DNA from 3 places in the Paenibacillus sp. 8b26 genome. Region 1 is predicted to be linked to each of the others. Evidence: predicted binding sites of a transcription regulator. Region 1 holds the regulator's gene; each other region holds the start of a gene.
The links. The regulator LexA, encoded in region 1, represses DNA repair genes until DNA is damaged. The targets are predictions, from matches to a motif close to CGAACATATGTTCG.
Positions count from the first base shown of each region.

Region 2: the regulator LexA is predicted to act here: its motif matches at 2,963-2,976, upstream of addB (helicase-exonuclease AddAB subunit AddB).
Region 3: the regulator LexA is predicted to act here: its motif matches at 3,294-3,307, upstream of recA (recombinase RecA).

Region 1 is NZ_CP192445.1:5,922,459-5,927,269, forward strand. Features, by position in the region: partial or broken gene ACQ4MX_RS27475 (ran-binding protein 10) at 562-735, opposite strand; gene ACQ4MX_RS27480 (hypothetical protein) at 1,007-1,183, opposite strand; gene ACQ4MX_RS27485 (hypothetical protein) at 1,447-1,749, opposite strand; gene lexA (transcriptional repressor LexA) at 2,009-2,635, opposite strand; gene ACQ4MX_RS27495 (LysM peptidoglycan-binding domain-containing protein) at 2,826-3,194, shown strand; gene ACQ4MX_RS27500 (DUF896 domain-containing protein) at 3,302-3,508, shown strand; gene ACQ4MX_RS27505 (hypothetical protein) at 3,637-4,146, shown strand; gene ACQ4MX_RS27510 (HAD family hydrolase) at 4,336-4,811, shown strand, end outside.
Region 2 is NZ_CP192445.1:5,246,540-5,251,350, reverse strand. Features, by position in the region: gene addB (helicase-exonuclease AddAB subunit AddB) at 1-2,896, opposite strand, end outside; gene ACQ4MX_RS24420 (class I SAM-dependent rRNA methyltransferase) at 3,128-4,507, opposite strand.
Region 3 is NZ_CP192445.1:786,145-790,955, reverse strand. Features, by position in the region: gene ACQ4MX_RS03270 (helix-turn-helix domain-containing protein) at 1-82, shown strand, start outside; gene ACQ4MX_RS03265 (hypothetical protein) at 167-331, shown strand; gene ACQ4MX_RS03260 (YajQ family cyclic di-GMP-binding protein) at 477-968, shown strand; gene pgsA (CDP-diacylglycerol--glycerol-3-phosphate 3-phosphatidyltransferase) at 1,177-1,764, shown strand; gene ACQ4MX_RS03250 (competence/damage-inducible protein A) at 1,860-3,128, shown strand; gene recA (recombinase RecA) at 3,377-4,438, shown strand; gene ACQ4MX_RS03240 (regulatory protein RecX) at 4,634-4,811, shown strand, end outside.

The DNA.
Region 1 (4,811 bases):
GGGATTCAGTATATATAAGAGGTTTGATGCCTAACTATAGAAAAGGAGATGTGAGATTTTCTCCCTCCGTTTGCCTAAGCAACAGTCAATCATGTAGATCTTCCATGTTGCCATTAGGTATCAGGGAAGCATTCATAGCATGCTCATAAGAAAACATCTTTTTTTCAGCAATGATTTGGGAAATGAATGCAGCCATTTTTCACCCCATACCCAAATATACTTTTAAGGTTTGCATGGAGAGTATACAGGATATAGACTCGTCAGAAAACCACTTTTTAATGACACACTTGGGAGAGGTTTTTTATGGTAGGGTCATTAAACGAACGACATGAACAAGTGTATCAATGGGAACGTGATCAATATCTGACGCTTTACTAAAACGTGGAAACCCTTGACGCTCTAAGCGTTGAGAGATTTTTAATTATGTGAGGAGCAGGGGGAGTTTAGCAATATCATGAGGTTTGCCCCCAAATTTCCCCCACGAAACAATACTATTGCAGAGATTTTCGTGAAGGATTCGTATGGAGATGAATTCGATACCAGTGTGGTTCCTTTTCGTATTTATTTGGATGAATATTCACTTACTTCAAGTGTTAAAATTCTGTTGAAAATGATAAAGTCCTTCCGGCTGCTAAAGGGTTCTTTATTATTGACATGCTTGTCAATGGCATAAGATGCTGTGCCTGACCCGGCCTGTTTTGCTTCGTACCAAGAGATGAATGAGTTAACCTTTACAGGAGAAACACATTGATCGTATTGTGGGATGGTGTATACCGTGGCGCAAAAAAAAGCGGGAAGAAATCCTTCCCGCTTAAGAATGATCTTTAACGTCTGCGTTGTCTATCATTTACGCTAAACAGATTAACAGCCAGTGCATTACCTCTAGCGCGCGCAACGGCTCTTTGATTTGAACGGATCGATAATCCTCTTCTTCTCACATGACGTTTGAAATGTTTTTTACACATGATATCACCTCCTTTCACAGGAAAAGAAGGTACGATGAGTCTTAGAAGCGTTTATGATTCCGCTTACGGTTGCGCTTGGAAATTTTGATGTTCAATGCATTGGTGGCTAGTGCGTTACCGCTTCTTGTTTCGGCAGCAGCGGCTTGAAAGACTTTTACGACCAGAAATTTGTTCTTACCAATACGATGCTTATACGTTTTGACTCTATTTTTGATCATCTGCATATCTCCTTTGCTAAGGTCTACTTTATTCATATGTCAGTAGCACTAACAATGTATCAGCATAAATCTATTAAAACCAAAAAGAAGCTATTACCTATGACCCTGATATTCAGAAACTAATAAAGTATAAAGGTAAGGAATGCAAAAAAACTCATGCTTACCTGCCTTATCCTTACCAACTTTACGTTGTAGGAAAAGTTACAGCAGATCAGCACGAGCAAAATGATAAAAAGTGAAGATAACAAACGGGGAGAAGTATATTACTTACTATAAAGGGCTTTAAGTTTTTTCTGGTAATATGTTTCCTGCTCAAGAATGTGATTCATTTGTTCAGAAAGCTCTTTATATTCTGGACTGTCCTCTGGGTAGTTATTTCTTTCGGAAAGTACAGCTTCAAGTTGCTTTTCCAATGATTTAAAATGGATAATTATTTGTATGTAATGAATGCGATCAAAGGTTGTTCTGGTTGAATTCTCCTTAGCATACACATAATCTATTGTTGGAGCTGTAAAACCTATTACGATAAAAGTCACAATAAACACTGAAATTATAATTTTTTTCATTTAATCTCTCCTTAATAAAACTATAAATATTAATATACCATATTTATCTAAAATAATTACAAAGTTATTTTTGGTCCGCCAATAAGCAGAACAGTAATTGCAGATTGCAGATATATACCGATTAATCCATGGGCTATCAAAAGGGAAAAGGATAGTAGTGAGGTAGATTCAATGTACATAAGATCAATACAAAACCGGCTTGCTATGGGCAGCCGGTTTTGTTGTAGCGAAAAGAATAACGAGGCTGAAAAATGAAAAATCAGTGGAAGTCCCGGAAGAGTCCTACAACCTTGCCCAAAATACTGACGTGCGTCAGACGGAGCGGTTCAAAGGCCGGATTTTCCGGTTGAAGTCGGATATGATCTTTTTCCTTGTAAAAAGTTTTAACAGTAGCTTCGTCCTCGTCCGTCATGGCGACGACAATGTCGCCGTTATCGGCTGTCTGCTGCTGACGTACAATGACATAGTCTCCGTTGGCAATACCAGCCTCAATCATGCTTTCTCCTACAACAGATAACATGAATATTTTATCCTCACCAACAAAATGTTGGGGAAGAGGAAAGTAATCTTCAATATTTTCTGTTGCTGTAATAGGCAGACCGGCTGTTACTTTGCCGACGACCGGAACACGACTAATGGAGTAATTAATCAAGTTGCTGTTATCCGATTCGTCTTGGCCGAGTAACTCGATGGCCCGTGGTTTCGTTGGATCACGACGAATCAGTCCCTTTTTCTCCAGACGATCCAAATGACCGTGAACCGTAGAACTGGAGGCCAATCCGACAGCCTCACCTATTTCGCGCACAGAAGGGGGATACCCCTTTAGACGCACTTCATTGCGGATAAATTCAAGAATGGCCTGCTGGCGGCTTGAAATCTTAGACATACCGTATCAACCCCATTTAGTAACGTTTGGGAAAATTATAGCATAGAACCTCCGTTCGTACAAACATAAGTTCTAAATAATCCCTAAAAACAATTACGAACTTTTGTTCTCTTTTCTATTGAACAAAACAAATGTTCGTGTTATATTGTGAAAAAACATAAGAACAAACGTTTGGAGGACGCAGCCAATGATGAAATATAGCACATATCAAAGTATTTTTCCAATGAATTTAGAAAAGATGCAAAATGTCCGGAATGAGAGAAGGGCGCAACTTGTACGGACCATTTCCAACAGTCTCCTGCCCAAACTTCTTATTCTGGTTATCGTTGCTTGGATTGCGGGTGCAGGTGTACTGACGGTATTCGCGGCTCCTTCTGTTTCGAATGAAGAGGTGACCAAACTTATTGTACAACCTGGGGATACATTGTGGCAGATTGCCTCCAATCATAAACCGGAACGAATGGATACACGGGTATATATAGAAGGAATTGTTCGGATTAACGGACTGGAAGATCGGGGAGTGCAGGCAGGCCAAGTTTTAAAGCTTCCGCATTTCTGATCTGTCACGATTAGAGCTTGTCAGAGGACGTAATGAGGGAACCTTGACAAGCTCTTTTCTACATGTCAAAGTGTATTATATCTTTGCTTATATGGAGGGGACAGAATTTGGATATAGACAGTTTGGTACAGCGCATCAATGAATTGGCTCGCAAAGCAAAAGCCGAAGGATTGACGGAAGAGGAAACAACAGAGCGCGCCAACCTTCGGGAAATTTATTTGGATAACATTCGCCGTAATTTCCGGCAGCAACTTGATACGATTGAAATTGTGGACGAAGATACGTCGAAGGGAAATGGTGGGCTGACGCATTAATGTCGCTAAAGCGGCTTAGCCCGCGTAATTTGCTTTTCGTTTTTTTAAGGTATCTATTTTTGGTATCTATATAGATTAGGATTGGTGGCAATTGTTTTAAGCAATATATTTGGGAAGGGAATTGAGAGATGGCCCGGTCATTTGAAAGAAAAGTTCGCAAAAACACAGCGCATTTGAATAAATCGCGCAAAAAACAAGGCATCCAAACCATTAGTGGTGCCGGTTCTGCAATGGATATTTTCCGTGGACGTAATATTACTGTGCCAATCATGCTGGCTGGACTTGCAGTTTTGTACATGCTCATGAGTTATTTTTTGACTAAGACTGGCATGCGGGGAATGGACTGGCTTGTATTCGGTTTGTATTTGATGCTGGCTGTTATCTTTTTCATCCGTCGTCCTTATTTGAAGGTTGGTAAGAGCACGCTATATATGCTGAAGGGTGGCAGAGAGCGTCCAATGACAGCAGAGGATATGAAAGCCATCAAGATTGAAAAGGGTTACGTAACGGTTGAAAGAAAAGGTAAGGGTGGCAATTTTATTTTCACAAAATCACTGGGCCGTTATGATACGGATGCCATTGCAGAGCGGCTTGAGAAGTTTGCCCTATCTAATCAGGTTCAAATAGACAAAAAATAACGACTTCTTTGGTACGAATCGTTTAAATTGTCTGTGGGCTGTAGCCTCTGTAAATAAGGTCGCATGATGTTATTTCATATAACACATCGCGGCCTCTTGCTTAATATGGGCATAACGATTGGAATGCTTGTAGACGCGACAAGGCAGAACAAGCGTACATATAAAGTGGAAAGAGAGTGGATAATTCAGATGACGATTCAGGCGGTAATGTTCGATCTTGATGATACACTTCTGTGGGATGAGCGCAGCGTAGAAGAGGCATTTGACGCGGCGTGCCAGACAGGTTCCCTGGAAGCAGGCGTTGATCCGAAAGCTTTGGAAGAAGCAGTCCGCAAGGAAGCGCGTGCTCTGTATGAGTCTTATGAAACCTTTAGTTTTACTCAATTGATTGGTATTAATCCGTTTGAAGGATTGTGGGCGAATTTTACGGCAGGAGAGCAGCCTGAGTTCCGGCAATTGGAACAGTTGGCCCCTGCTTATCGAAAGGAATCTTGGCGTAGAGGTCTTCAAAAGCTGGGGATTGATAATGAAGAGTTGGCGCAAAAGCTGGCAACCCAATTTGCCTTGGAAAGACGCTCCCGCCCCCATGTTTATGAAGAAACGTTTGAGATTCTGGAGCAGCTAAAAGGGCAGTATAAGCTACTTTTGTTGACAAACGGTTCCCC
Region 2 (4,811 bases), 680 kb from region 1:
CGCGGTCAATTCGTCCGACGATTTCCATCACCACACCGTTGTCCAGTCGAAAGGTCAAAGGAGGAAGCTTTTCTCCCGGCCCAAAACCCAGCTCCAGCTCCAGTGGCTCAAAGCTGCCCCTACGCGCATGCTCACCCAAAATCAGCGAAGCCCGACTCACAATGTCTTTCAGCTTGCGCAAAATGTACCCGTACCGCTTGGAGCTCATTAAAATCTCGCCTTGCAGGCGGGGAGCCAAACGCTCCACCGTCGATTCCGCCTCTTGTCGGCATTCCTCTGTGCTGAGACTGCCCCAGCTCACGTTTCGTTTGCGTAAATTCATCGCCATCTCTCCGAGCGCCGCATGGAACAGCTGCCCGATATCCGGTGCCTTTAGCCGATACATTTGGCGCTCCTTCAAGCGAAGACCATGGGAAGCAAAATGCGAAAACGGACAAGCGACAAAACGTTCCATACGAGATACGCTGGTACGCAGCTTACTGCCGTACAGACGGCGACTCGTTTCCTTCCGCATTTCGGCATGATTTTCGTAAAAAAGTGAGGTCAGCAACTGACGCAGCTTGTCCCTTTCACGCCCCTGCTGGCGCGCATACCAGTTGTATACCTCCCACCAGGGAGATAAAATCTCTCCACCATGCCGCCATTGCCGGAATTGCGCGATCAGCTGCGGCAATGCCTCGGACGGATGGGAAGCATACTCCCATTGCGTCGTCCACGAGTCCCCAGGCAAAGGATATGCAGCCAACGGGTGCTCTTCCAGAGCAGGGAACAGTTGACGGACATGCCGTACCAACTCTGACGGCAGCAACGACTTGCCCTCTTCGTCGGTCACGGCGTAGCTCATCCACAGACTGCTTCCGGCTGACGTGAGCGCGGTATACGCGAGAAAACGTTCATCCAGCAGACGTCTTGTCATATCCGGCGCCAGTTCCACGCCCCGTTCATTCAAGGCGGTCCGTTCCTGCTCATTCAGCACACCGTCTTCATGAAATACAGCCGGCATTACACCTTCGTTCAAACCCAGCACAAAGGTATGCTGGATTCCCGCTACACGTGTACGGTCCGTGTTTCCGACCAGCACCTGATCCAGAGCTGGCGGAACAAGACCCATGCGGTATTCTATCAGCCCCGTTTCCAGCACACCCGCAAACAAAGAAGTGTCCAACTTCTCGTCACCCATCATTTCGACGATCTGATCCAACAACTCAAGCACCGCATCCCATACCTGACGATGCTCCTTCGCCTGCTCGGGATTTCCCGCTTCCTCAGCCTGATGGATCAAGTCATCCAGCTTATGACCAATTTCCGCATCCTCCAGCAACAAGTACACCGCTTCACACTTCTCAAGTGCAGTACGAGCCTTACCCAGACGTTTCTCAAACGCACGTAAAGGCGTCACGATCACATCGCGGCACAGCTCCATTAGATCCAGTGTTTCGTCCCGTTGACGATTTCGCTCCTGTTCCTCCAGCTCCAGCGAAAGGCTGGGTACCGCCTGCCAAGGCCGTCCGTCAGTCCAGCGACTTCCCTGTATTCCACAGGCCAATGCGTAGTTTTCCAGACGGTCCATATCCTCGCGGCTGACCCGCCCATCCTGGGGCAACAGAAGATCCGTTTTGACCGCACGAAATACATCCTCGTACCGCCAACGCCGCTGAACGATATCCAGCGAAGCTCGAATCATTTCCACCAATGGATGATGCAATACGTTTCTGCGCTGATCCAGAAATACCGGAACCTCATATTGTTTGAATATCGGCTCCACCCACGGCTCATAATCCTCAATCTGGCGTACGAACAGCGCCATTTCCCGATAACGTGCTCCCTCATCCCGGGCCAGACGGCGCATTTCGCGAACGGCCCCCTCCAGCTCCACACGTCGGTTCGCTGCCGCATACAGTTTGATTTCTTCTGGCTGCTTGTCTTTCCATTGCTCCCGCATCTGCTGCTGCGACATAGATCGCTCCTGATTCCGATACCCCGCACGCCGTTCAAAATCTGCCTCCAGATACGCCAACGCCGGACGGTCCTTAAATCTCGGAAGCGGATCAGGTCGCAGCAATTGTGTCTGCGTATCGATCATCAGCTCGTCTGCCATCCCTTTAAGCTTTACATAGGTAGCCGCCGCAGGATGAAACAAATCCAGCTCATGCGGAAGCTGTCCACTCTCGTAGCTCCGATTGCAGGTCAGCGCGACCGTCAACGAAGAAGCGTGTAGCATAAGCTGCTCAACCACCTTGTATTCATGCGGCGTAAACCTGCGGTAGCCATCCATCCAAATATCCGCTCCACGTACAATGGAAGATTCGGCAATCTGCTCCGCCAGCATACGCAGTGTATCCTCGCCGTCAATATATTTAAGCGCCAGCTCTCTTTCAAAATCCTCATAGATCAGACTGATATCCTTGAGCTTGCCGCGCAAAATCGGAGTCGATTCCCCCGCCGCATTCATTCTCTCAAGTTGCTCTGGTACAGGCCGGGTATCATTCCCGTACTGCTTCAGCTCCGTAAACAGCGTATTTAACCGATCCACAAAGCCCAACTGGTCTCCCGAATCCTTAAATAAACTCAGTTCATCCTTGCGACGACGAATAATTTTATATAAAAGCATCTTCTTGCCTTCCTCCGTCACAGGTACCAGCGCCGAACCCCCTGTTTCCTGCATGACCAAATAGGCAAGACGATGAAATCCCATGACCTGTGCACGCACCGTCCCCTGAATACCGTTTCCGGCTTCTGTAAGCAGCGCATGCTCGGAAGCAAATGACGATTGCTCCGGCACAAGTAACAGCATAGGCTTACCTAGCGGTTCCTTGCGTAGCATAGCCGTCATTTCACGACGGATTAACGTGCTTTTTCCGCTGCCTGAGCGGCCAATTAACAAACGGACCGACATGATGCGGCCTCCTCTCCAACGAACAACAATCTATTAAACAGTATAGCATATGAGGCAAGGGAGAAAAGAACGTACGTTTGCCATCTTGTAGCATTTTATCCTCCCTCAAAAAATAAACAGTCCCGCAGGTTTGGCTTGGTGCATGCCTTCTCTACAGGACTGTTTTATGGATAAAACGAGCCTAATCTACTTATTCCGCTACCCCAAAAGGCGGTTAACTGTGTATGAATTCTACAGTTGTGTCCGGCTACGCACCTCAAAAATAGCGAATTTCAAATAATGGCCTTCCTCCACACCCAGAATTTGGGGATGATCCTTGCCAGCCGCTCTCCAATCCACCAGACGGAGGATTTTTCCGGCATCTGCCGCAGCTTCTTTAATCGTGTCCAGAAACAGCTCCGGCCGCATATGGAATGAGCAGCTCGCAGTCACTAAATAGCCGCCCTCATTGACCAGCTTCATCCCGTGCAGGTTAATATCTTTATATCCCCGCGTAGCTCCTTTGACCGCATTCTTGGTTTTGGCAAAGGCTGGCGGATCAAGAATCACCACATCAAAGGTACGTCCGCCCCCTGCTGTCAGCGGCTTGGAAGTATCTCCTTTACCTCCGGCCCGTGCGGTGCGTTCCTCTACACCTTTAACCTGATTGCGCAAATATTGGAAAGCATCGTCCACGACAAACTCCACGCGTTCCTCAAATCCGTTCAGCTTGACATTATCCCGTGCGCTTTCAATCGCGTGCTCGGAAATATCAAGACAAGTTACTTTTTTAGCACCGTATTTGCAGGCATTAAGCGTAAAGCTTCCCGTATGTGAAAAGCACTCCAGTACGGTTGCGCCATCCCAGAATGGAAACTCCACAACCTTGCCGCTTTTGTTCACAGGCTTCATGACCGCTGTGGCAGCGTCACCCTGCTCTGCTGCTACTTCCTGTAGCATAATTCCGCTGCGTCCTCCCCAACCCGTCATCAGCGGCGCAATCGCCGCACGATTCTCACGCTGGTCGAAGAAGTAGCCTGTCTTCTGGCCCTCTACAATATCGACCTTGATACGCAAGCCATTTTCCGTTACCACAACATGACGCGGGCAGTCTCCATATAAAGGCCCTTTGGTCTGTTCCAGTCCTTCCAGCTCACGGATGGATACATCACTGCGCTCATATATACCGACAGGGCCAATCACTTCAACGAGTGCATCCCTGATTGCTTCCCTGCGGCGATCCATGCCGAGCGTTAATAATTGTACAACCAACACGTCGCCAAAACGGTCTACAATCAGCCCGGGTAAAAAATCAGCCTCGCCGTATACCAGCCGATACGCGTCTCCCCCGGTCACAAAACGTTCACGGTGCTCCAGACAATCGCGGAAGCGTTTGGCAAAAAAGCTTTGATCCATCGCTTCCAGCGGCTCGTAGGACATCACACGCACCGTAATTTGTGAGGCCGGATTATAGTAACCCGTTGCCAAATAACGGCCCTGATGGTTCACGATATTGACCAGATCACCTGCCTCCGGTTCACCCTCCACCTTGGCTATTTCATTTTTAAACACCCAGGGGTGTGCGTGCTCCAGCCTTTTTTTGCGGCTGCGTTCCAATATTACTGAAGGCAAAACCCTCACTCCTATTCTTAGGTTACTCAAAGTGTTAAAAGCGTGGTGTTCGATCGGGCGCGGCTCTGCGATTCATTTGATCTTACGATCGCTGTTGCAACGGGATTTTTGGATTTTCTAAATGAATTAGCGGTAAGAATCCCCTTAAGCATATGCTTTCGAAGCAGCTTTCCTTCGGAAAGCTTTCAGCCGAACGCTACCGCTTCTTCAGATTCAAATGAACCGCTCCGCTACTGCCCGCCTTTATATCGACGTCACATTTTAAAGCTTGTGAAGCTACTACAAAATTATCGCTCTAAAAAAA
Region 3 (4,811 bases), 990 kb from region 1:
TGGTACTACTATGGATTCGACTACAGGCAGTACGAGTTCAACACAGAGCGGTACAACTTCTTCGACTACTGGCGGTGAATAAACCTTCTATTGCGCGGAAATACTAATGACTGTAATTCATGGGAAGCCAGTCATTTCATTTTCCGCAAAGTGAGGTGTATACATTATGACCGTCAGCTGGATTGTGACAGGGCTTGGTATAATTGTCAGTCTACTTGGCTATTATCTAACCCCAAGTGCATGGGGCTATGGCATACTAGGCTTTGGTCTTGCTCACATTGTGCTCGGACTTCTGGATATGTTCCGGAATCCGACCCGCAGCCACAGTTAGATATGTTGACCGTGGAATGAAATAAAGGCGTTTTTGTCAGCTTGACTGGCAAGAGCGCCTTTTTAGTGAGCGGATTATTGGATTTTTGTAAATGACTAGCCTATAATTAGTTATTGAACTTTGTTGTGGAAAGGAAAGTGAAACGATGGCTTCAGAAAATTCATTTGATATCGTCTCCAAAATGGATATGCAGGAATTGACCAATGCGGTTCATCAGACGGAGCGTGAAATTGAAACAAGATTTGATTTTAAGGGGAGCAAAAGTAGCCTTAAGCTTGAAAAGGAAGCTCTTACGATTGCATCGGAAGACGAATACAAGCTCAATGCGGTAATTGATATTTTGCAATCCAAAATGGCCAAGCGCGGTTTATCTCTTAAAAACGTGGAGTACGGTAAGCTGGAACCAGCCTCTTTGGGTTCAGTACGCCAGCGTCTTGCACTCAAGCAGGGGATTGATCAGGATAATGCCAAAAAAATTAACATTCTTATCCGGGACTCCAAGCTGAAAGTGAAAAGTCAGATTCAAGGTGATCAGATCCGCGTGACTGGAAAAAACAGGGATGATTTGCAAGCAGTCATTCAGTTGTTGCGCAAAGCTGATCTGCCATTGGAGCTTCAATTTACGAATATGAAATAAAGCCGTTTTCCCTCATGCAGATTGTAAGAAAAAATGATGCTTGATGCGCGGCAGGTTATTTTGACATGCGTTTTGCACCATATTATACTTGTAACGAAAATGCAGATGATCAGGTGTATAGCGGTAGTCAAAACGATTTACATAGGATTGAATTCAATCCGAAAACTGCCATTTTTAATCAAGTACGATAATCAGGGGAGAGTGTGTTGTGAATTTACCCAACAGAATTACAATAACGCGGATTTGCCTCATCCCGGTGATGATGCTGGCCTTGCTGGTGGATTTTGATTTCTATCCGCCGCCGATTGAGATCGGAGCTTTCAAGCTGCCGTATAATCAGTTGATTGCGGCTATTATTTTCCTCATAGCCGCCAGCACGGATGGTCTTGACGGATATTTGGCCCGTAAAAATAACATGGTCACCAACTTGGGAAAATTGCTGGACCCTCTTGCGGATAAGCTTTTGGTAACTGCTATTTTGGTTTCTTTGGTGGAATTGGGCAAGATTGATTCGTGGATTGTTGTTGTCATTGTTAGCCGTGAGTTTGCGGTTACCGGTCTGCGTCAAATTGCTTTACTGGATGGCTCTGTGGTCGCTGCAAGTAACTGGGGCAAAATTAAGACTGTCATACAGATCGTTGCCATTGTAGCGTTACTCATTAATAACTTCCCGTTTGTTTTTCTGGGTATTCCGTTTGATTTAATAGCGATATGGGCGGCTGCGTTAATTACCATTTACTCGGGCATTGACTATTTTGTAAAGAACAGTCATTTACTCCGCTCCTCCAAGGTTTAACAGGATACGTTTCATGGAGACAGCGATAGGGAGTTTGCTTATTGCTGTTTCTTTGTATAATTCCCACAACATTCGCTCTACAGGAGGCAGAAACGATGAAAGCTGAAATCATCGCAGTAGGAACTGAATTATTGCTTGGACAAATTGTGAATACAAATGCCCAATATTTGTCACAAGAGTTGGCTACGATTGGGATTGATGTATATTTTCAGACGGTTGTCGGCGATAACATGGATCGACTTCAGGAAGCGGTGCGTCTGGCTCAGAAGCGTGCGGATATTATTTTGTTCTCGGGCGGTTTGGGACCGACTCAGGATGATTTGACAAAAGATGCAATTGCCGCTGTGCTGGGACGTAAATTGCATATAGACCGTCTCGCTATGGATAAGCTGGAACAGTTTTTCCGTAATCGCGGGGTGGAGATGACCGAGAATAACCGCCGTCAGGCGCTTTCTATTGAAGGAGCTAGCCCTCTTGAAAATGAGACAGGGCTGGCTGTGGGCGATGCGATTGCACAGGAAGGTAAATATTATGTGATTTTGCCTGGTCCGCCGAAGGAACTTAAGCCGATGTTCGAGAATCAGGCAAAACCTTGGTTGCTCCAGCAAGCACTGAGCGGTAAGGAAATGCCGATTTATTCGAAAATGCTAAAGTTTGCAGGTATCGGTGAGTCTGCTCTCGAAACCCGGTTGCTGGATCTGATCAAATCACAGACGGACCCGACCATTGCTCCTTATGCCAAGGAGGGAGAGGTCACGATCCGTATATCCACCAAGGCGGCCAGCGAGAGCGAGGCGCTGGTCAAGCTGACGGCTACGGAAGTAGAAATTCAGCAGCGTCTTTCGGAATACATGTATGCGAGCGAGGACGTCACGCTGGAGAAGGTTATTGTGGATTTGATGGCCAATCTCGGACTGACTGTTAGCGCGGCGGAAAGCTGCACAGGTGGAATGCTGATGGAGCACATCACTTCCGTCCCGGGTAGCGCAGTTATGTTCCAAGGTGGTATCGTATGTTATTCCAATGAAATGAAGAAGAAGCTGCTCAACGTGCCACATGATTATTTGGAGGGGGACAATGCGCCCGGCGCAGTAAGCGAAGAAGTAGCCCTTGTACTTGCGGAGCAGGCAAGAATGGTCATGGACACTGATTTCGGACTCTCAGTTACAGGTGTAGCTGGACCCGGATATTCTGAGCGGAAGCCAGTCGGTCTGGTTTATATCGGTATTGCCGAGCGTGACAAGGAAACTGAGGTTTACGAGCTGAAGCTGAGCGGGAATCGTGAAACGATCCGGTTGCGGTCTGTTAAGGCAATCCTGTACAGATTATGGCGCAGACTGGTGGAAAATGAGAAGCTCTCTTAAGGAGCTGTATACGACGCGAGTTTTCATAGAGTTGTTTTAGATAGACGATTAATGGTATAATCATATTATCGGAAGAACCGTTGCAAAAGCTTTTTTGCCTGCGGTTCTTTTTTTGATTTAAGAGACAGATGGAAGTATAGAAGAGAACCGACCAAACAAAAAAAACGAATGTATGTTCGAAAAAATGCTTGGCAAGCGTGTCAAAACAAGGTATTATTAAACTACAAACAATGAAGGATGTGAGTTTATTGTCAGATCGTCGTGCTGCGCTGGATATGGCGCTCCGTCAAATAGAAAAGCAATTCGGTAAAGGTTCCATTATGAAGTTGGGTGAGTCCACCCATATGCAAGTGGAAACTATTACCAGTGGTTCGATTGCTTTGGATATTGCGTTAGGAACGGGCGGCTTCCCGAGAGGCCGAATTATTGAGGTATATGGGCCAGAATCATCCGGTAAAACAACGGTAGCTCTTCACGCTATAGCAGAGGTACAAAAAACAGGCGGACAAGCCGCTTTTATCGACGCCGAGCATGCTCTTGATCCGTCGTATGCCAGCAAGCTGGGTGTCAATATTGATGAGTTGTTGCTATCGCAGCCAGATACAGGAGAGCAAGCACTTGAGATTGCCGAAGCGCTTGTACGTAGTGGAGCGGTAGACATTGTTGTTGTTGACTCTGTAGCGGCACTTGTGCCAAAAGCGGAGATTGAAGGTGAAATGGGAGATTCCCATGTTGGTCTTCAAGCCCGTTTAATGTCACAGGCATTGCGTAAGCTGTCCGGTGCTATTAACAAGTCGAACACCATTGCTATCTTTATTAACCAATTACGTGAAAAAATAGGTGTTATGTTCGGTAACCCTGAAACTACACCAGGTGGACGTGCTCTGAAATTTTATTCTACAGTTCGTTTGGATGTCCGCCGCATTGAAAGCTTGAAAAACGGTAATGATGTTGTTGGTAACCGCACACGTATTAAAGTGGTGAAGAACAAAGTCGCACCTCCTTTCCGTCAGGCGGAAGTGGACATTATGTACGGCGAAGGCATCTCCAAGACAGGCAGTTTGATCGACATTGGTACGGAGTATGACATTGTCGATAAGAGCGGAGCTTGGTATTCCTATGAAGGTGAACGACTAGGTCAGGGACGTGAAAATGCGAAGCAATTTTTGAAGGAAAATCCGAACATTGCTAGCACGATCGAACAAAAAATTCGGGTGGCCAGCAATTTGATTACGACGGTAGCTCCGCCGACAGAAGAAGAGTTGGCACAGCAAGCCAAGGAAGAACAGGAATTGCTGGAGCTTGAATAAAGCTTGGTGAATCCTGGTTTGTGAACTGGAGCCAGGGGTTATGGCACAGCCGTTTGAATAGCATGATTCTGATGCCCTGCACAGTTGTGCAGGGTATTTTTGCATCGAATGTGGCCTGCGTGTCAGCTACATTTTACTTTTGCGTGGCGGGCGTTCTCAGCTTGCTTTCGTGAATATCAAAGTGAGGGAAGCACATTGCAATTGGAAGATGAAGGTGAACACACTTCGAAGGAAAATGAGCAGCAAGGCATTTCCCTTTTTCCTGATCATGAGGAATTGATGGTTACGAGGGTGGAACAGGGGCAGGGTAGGAAACGCGGAAGATACACGATTCATTTTGGCCCGTATTCATTGTCCATATTGGAAGATGTAA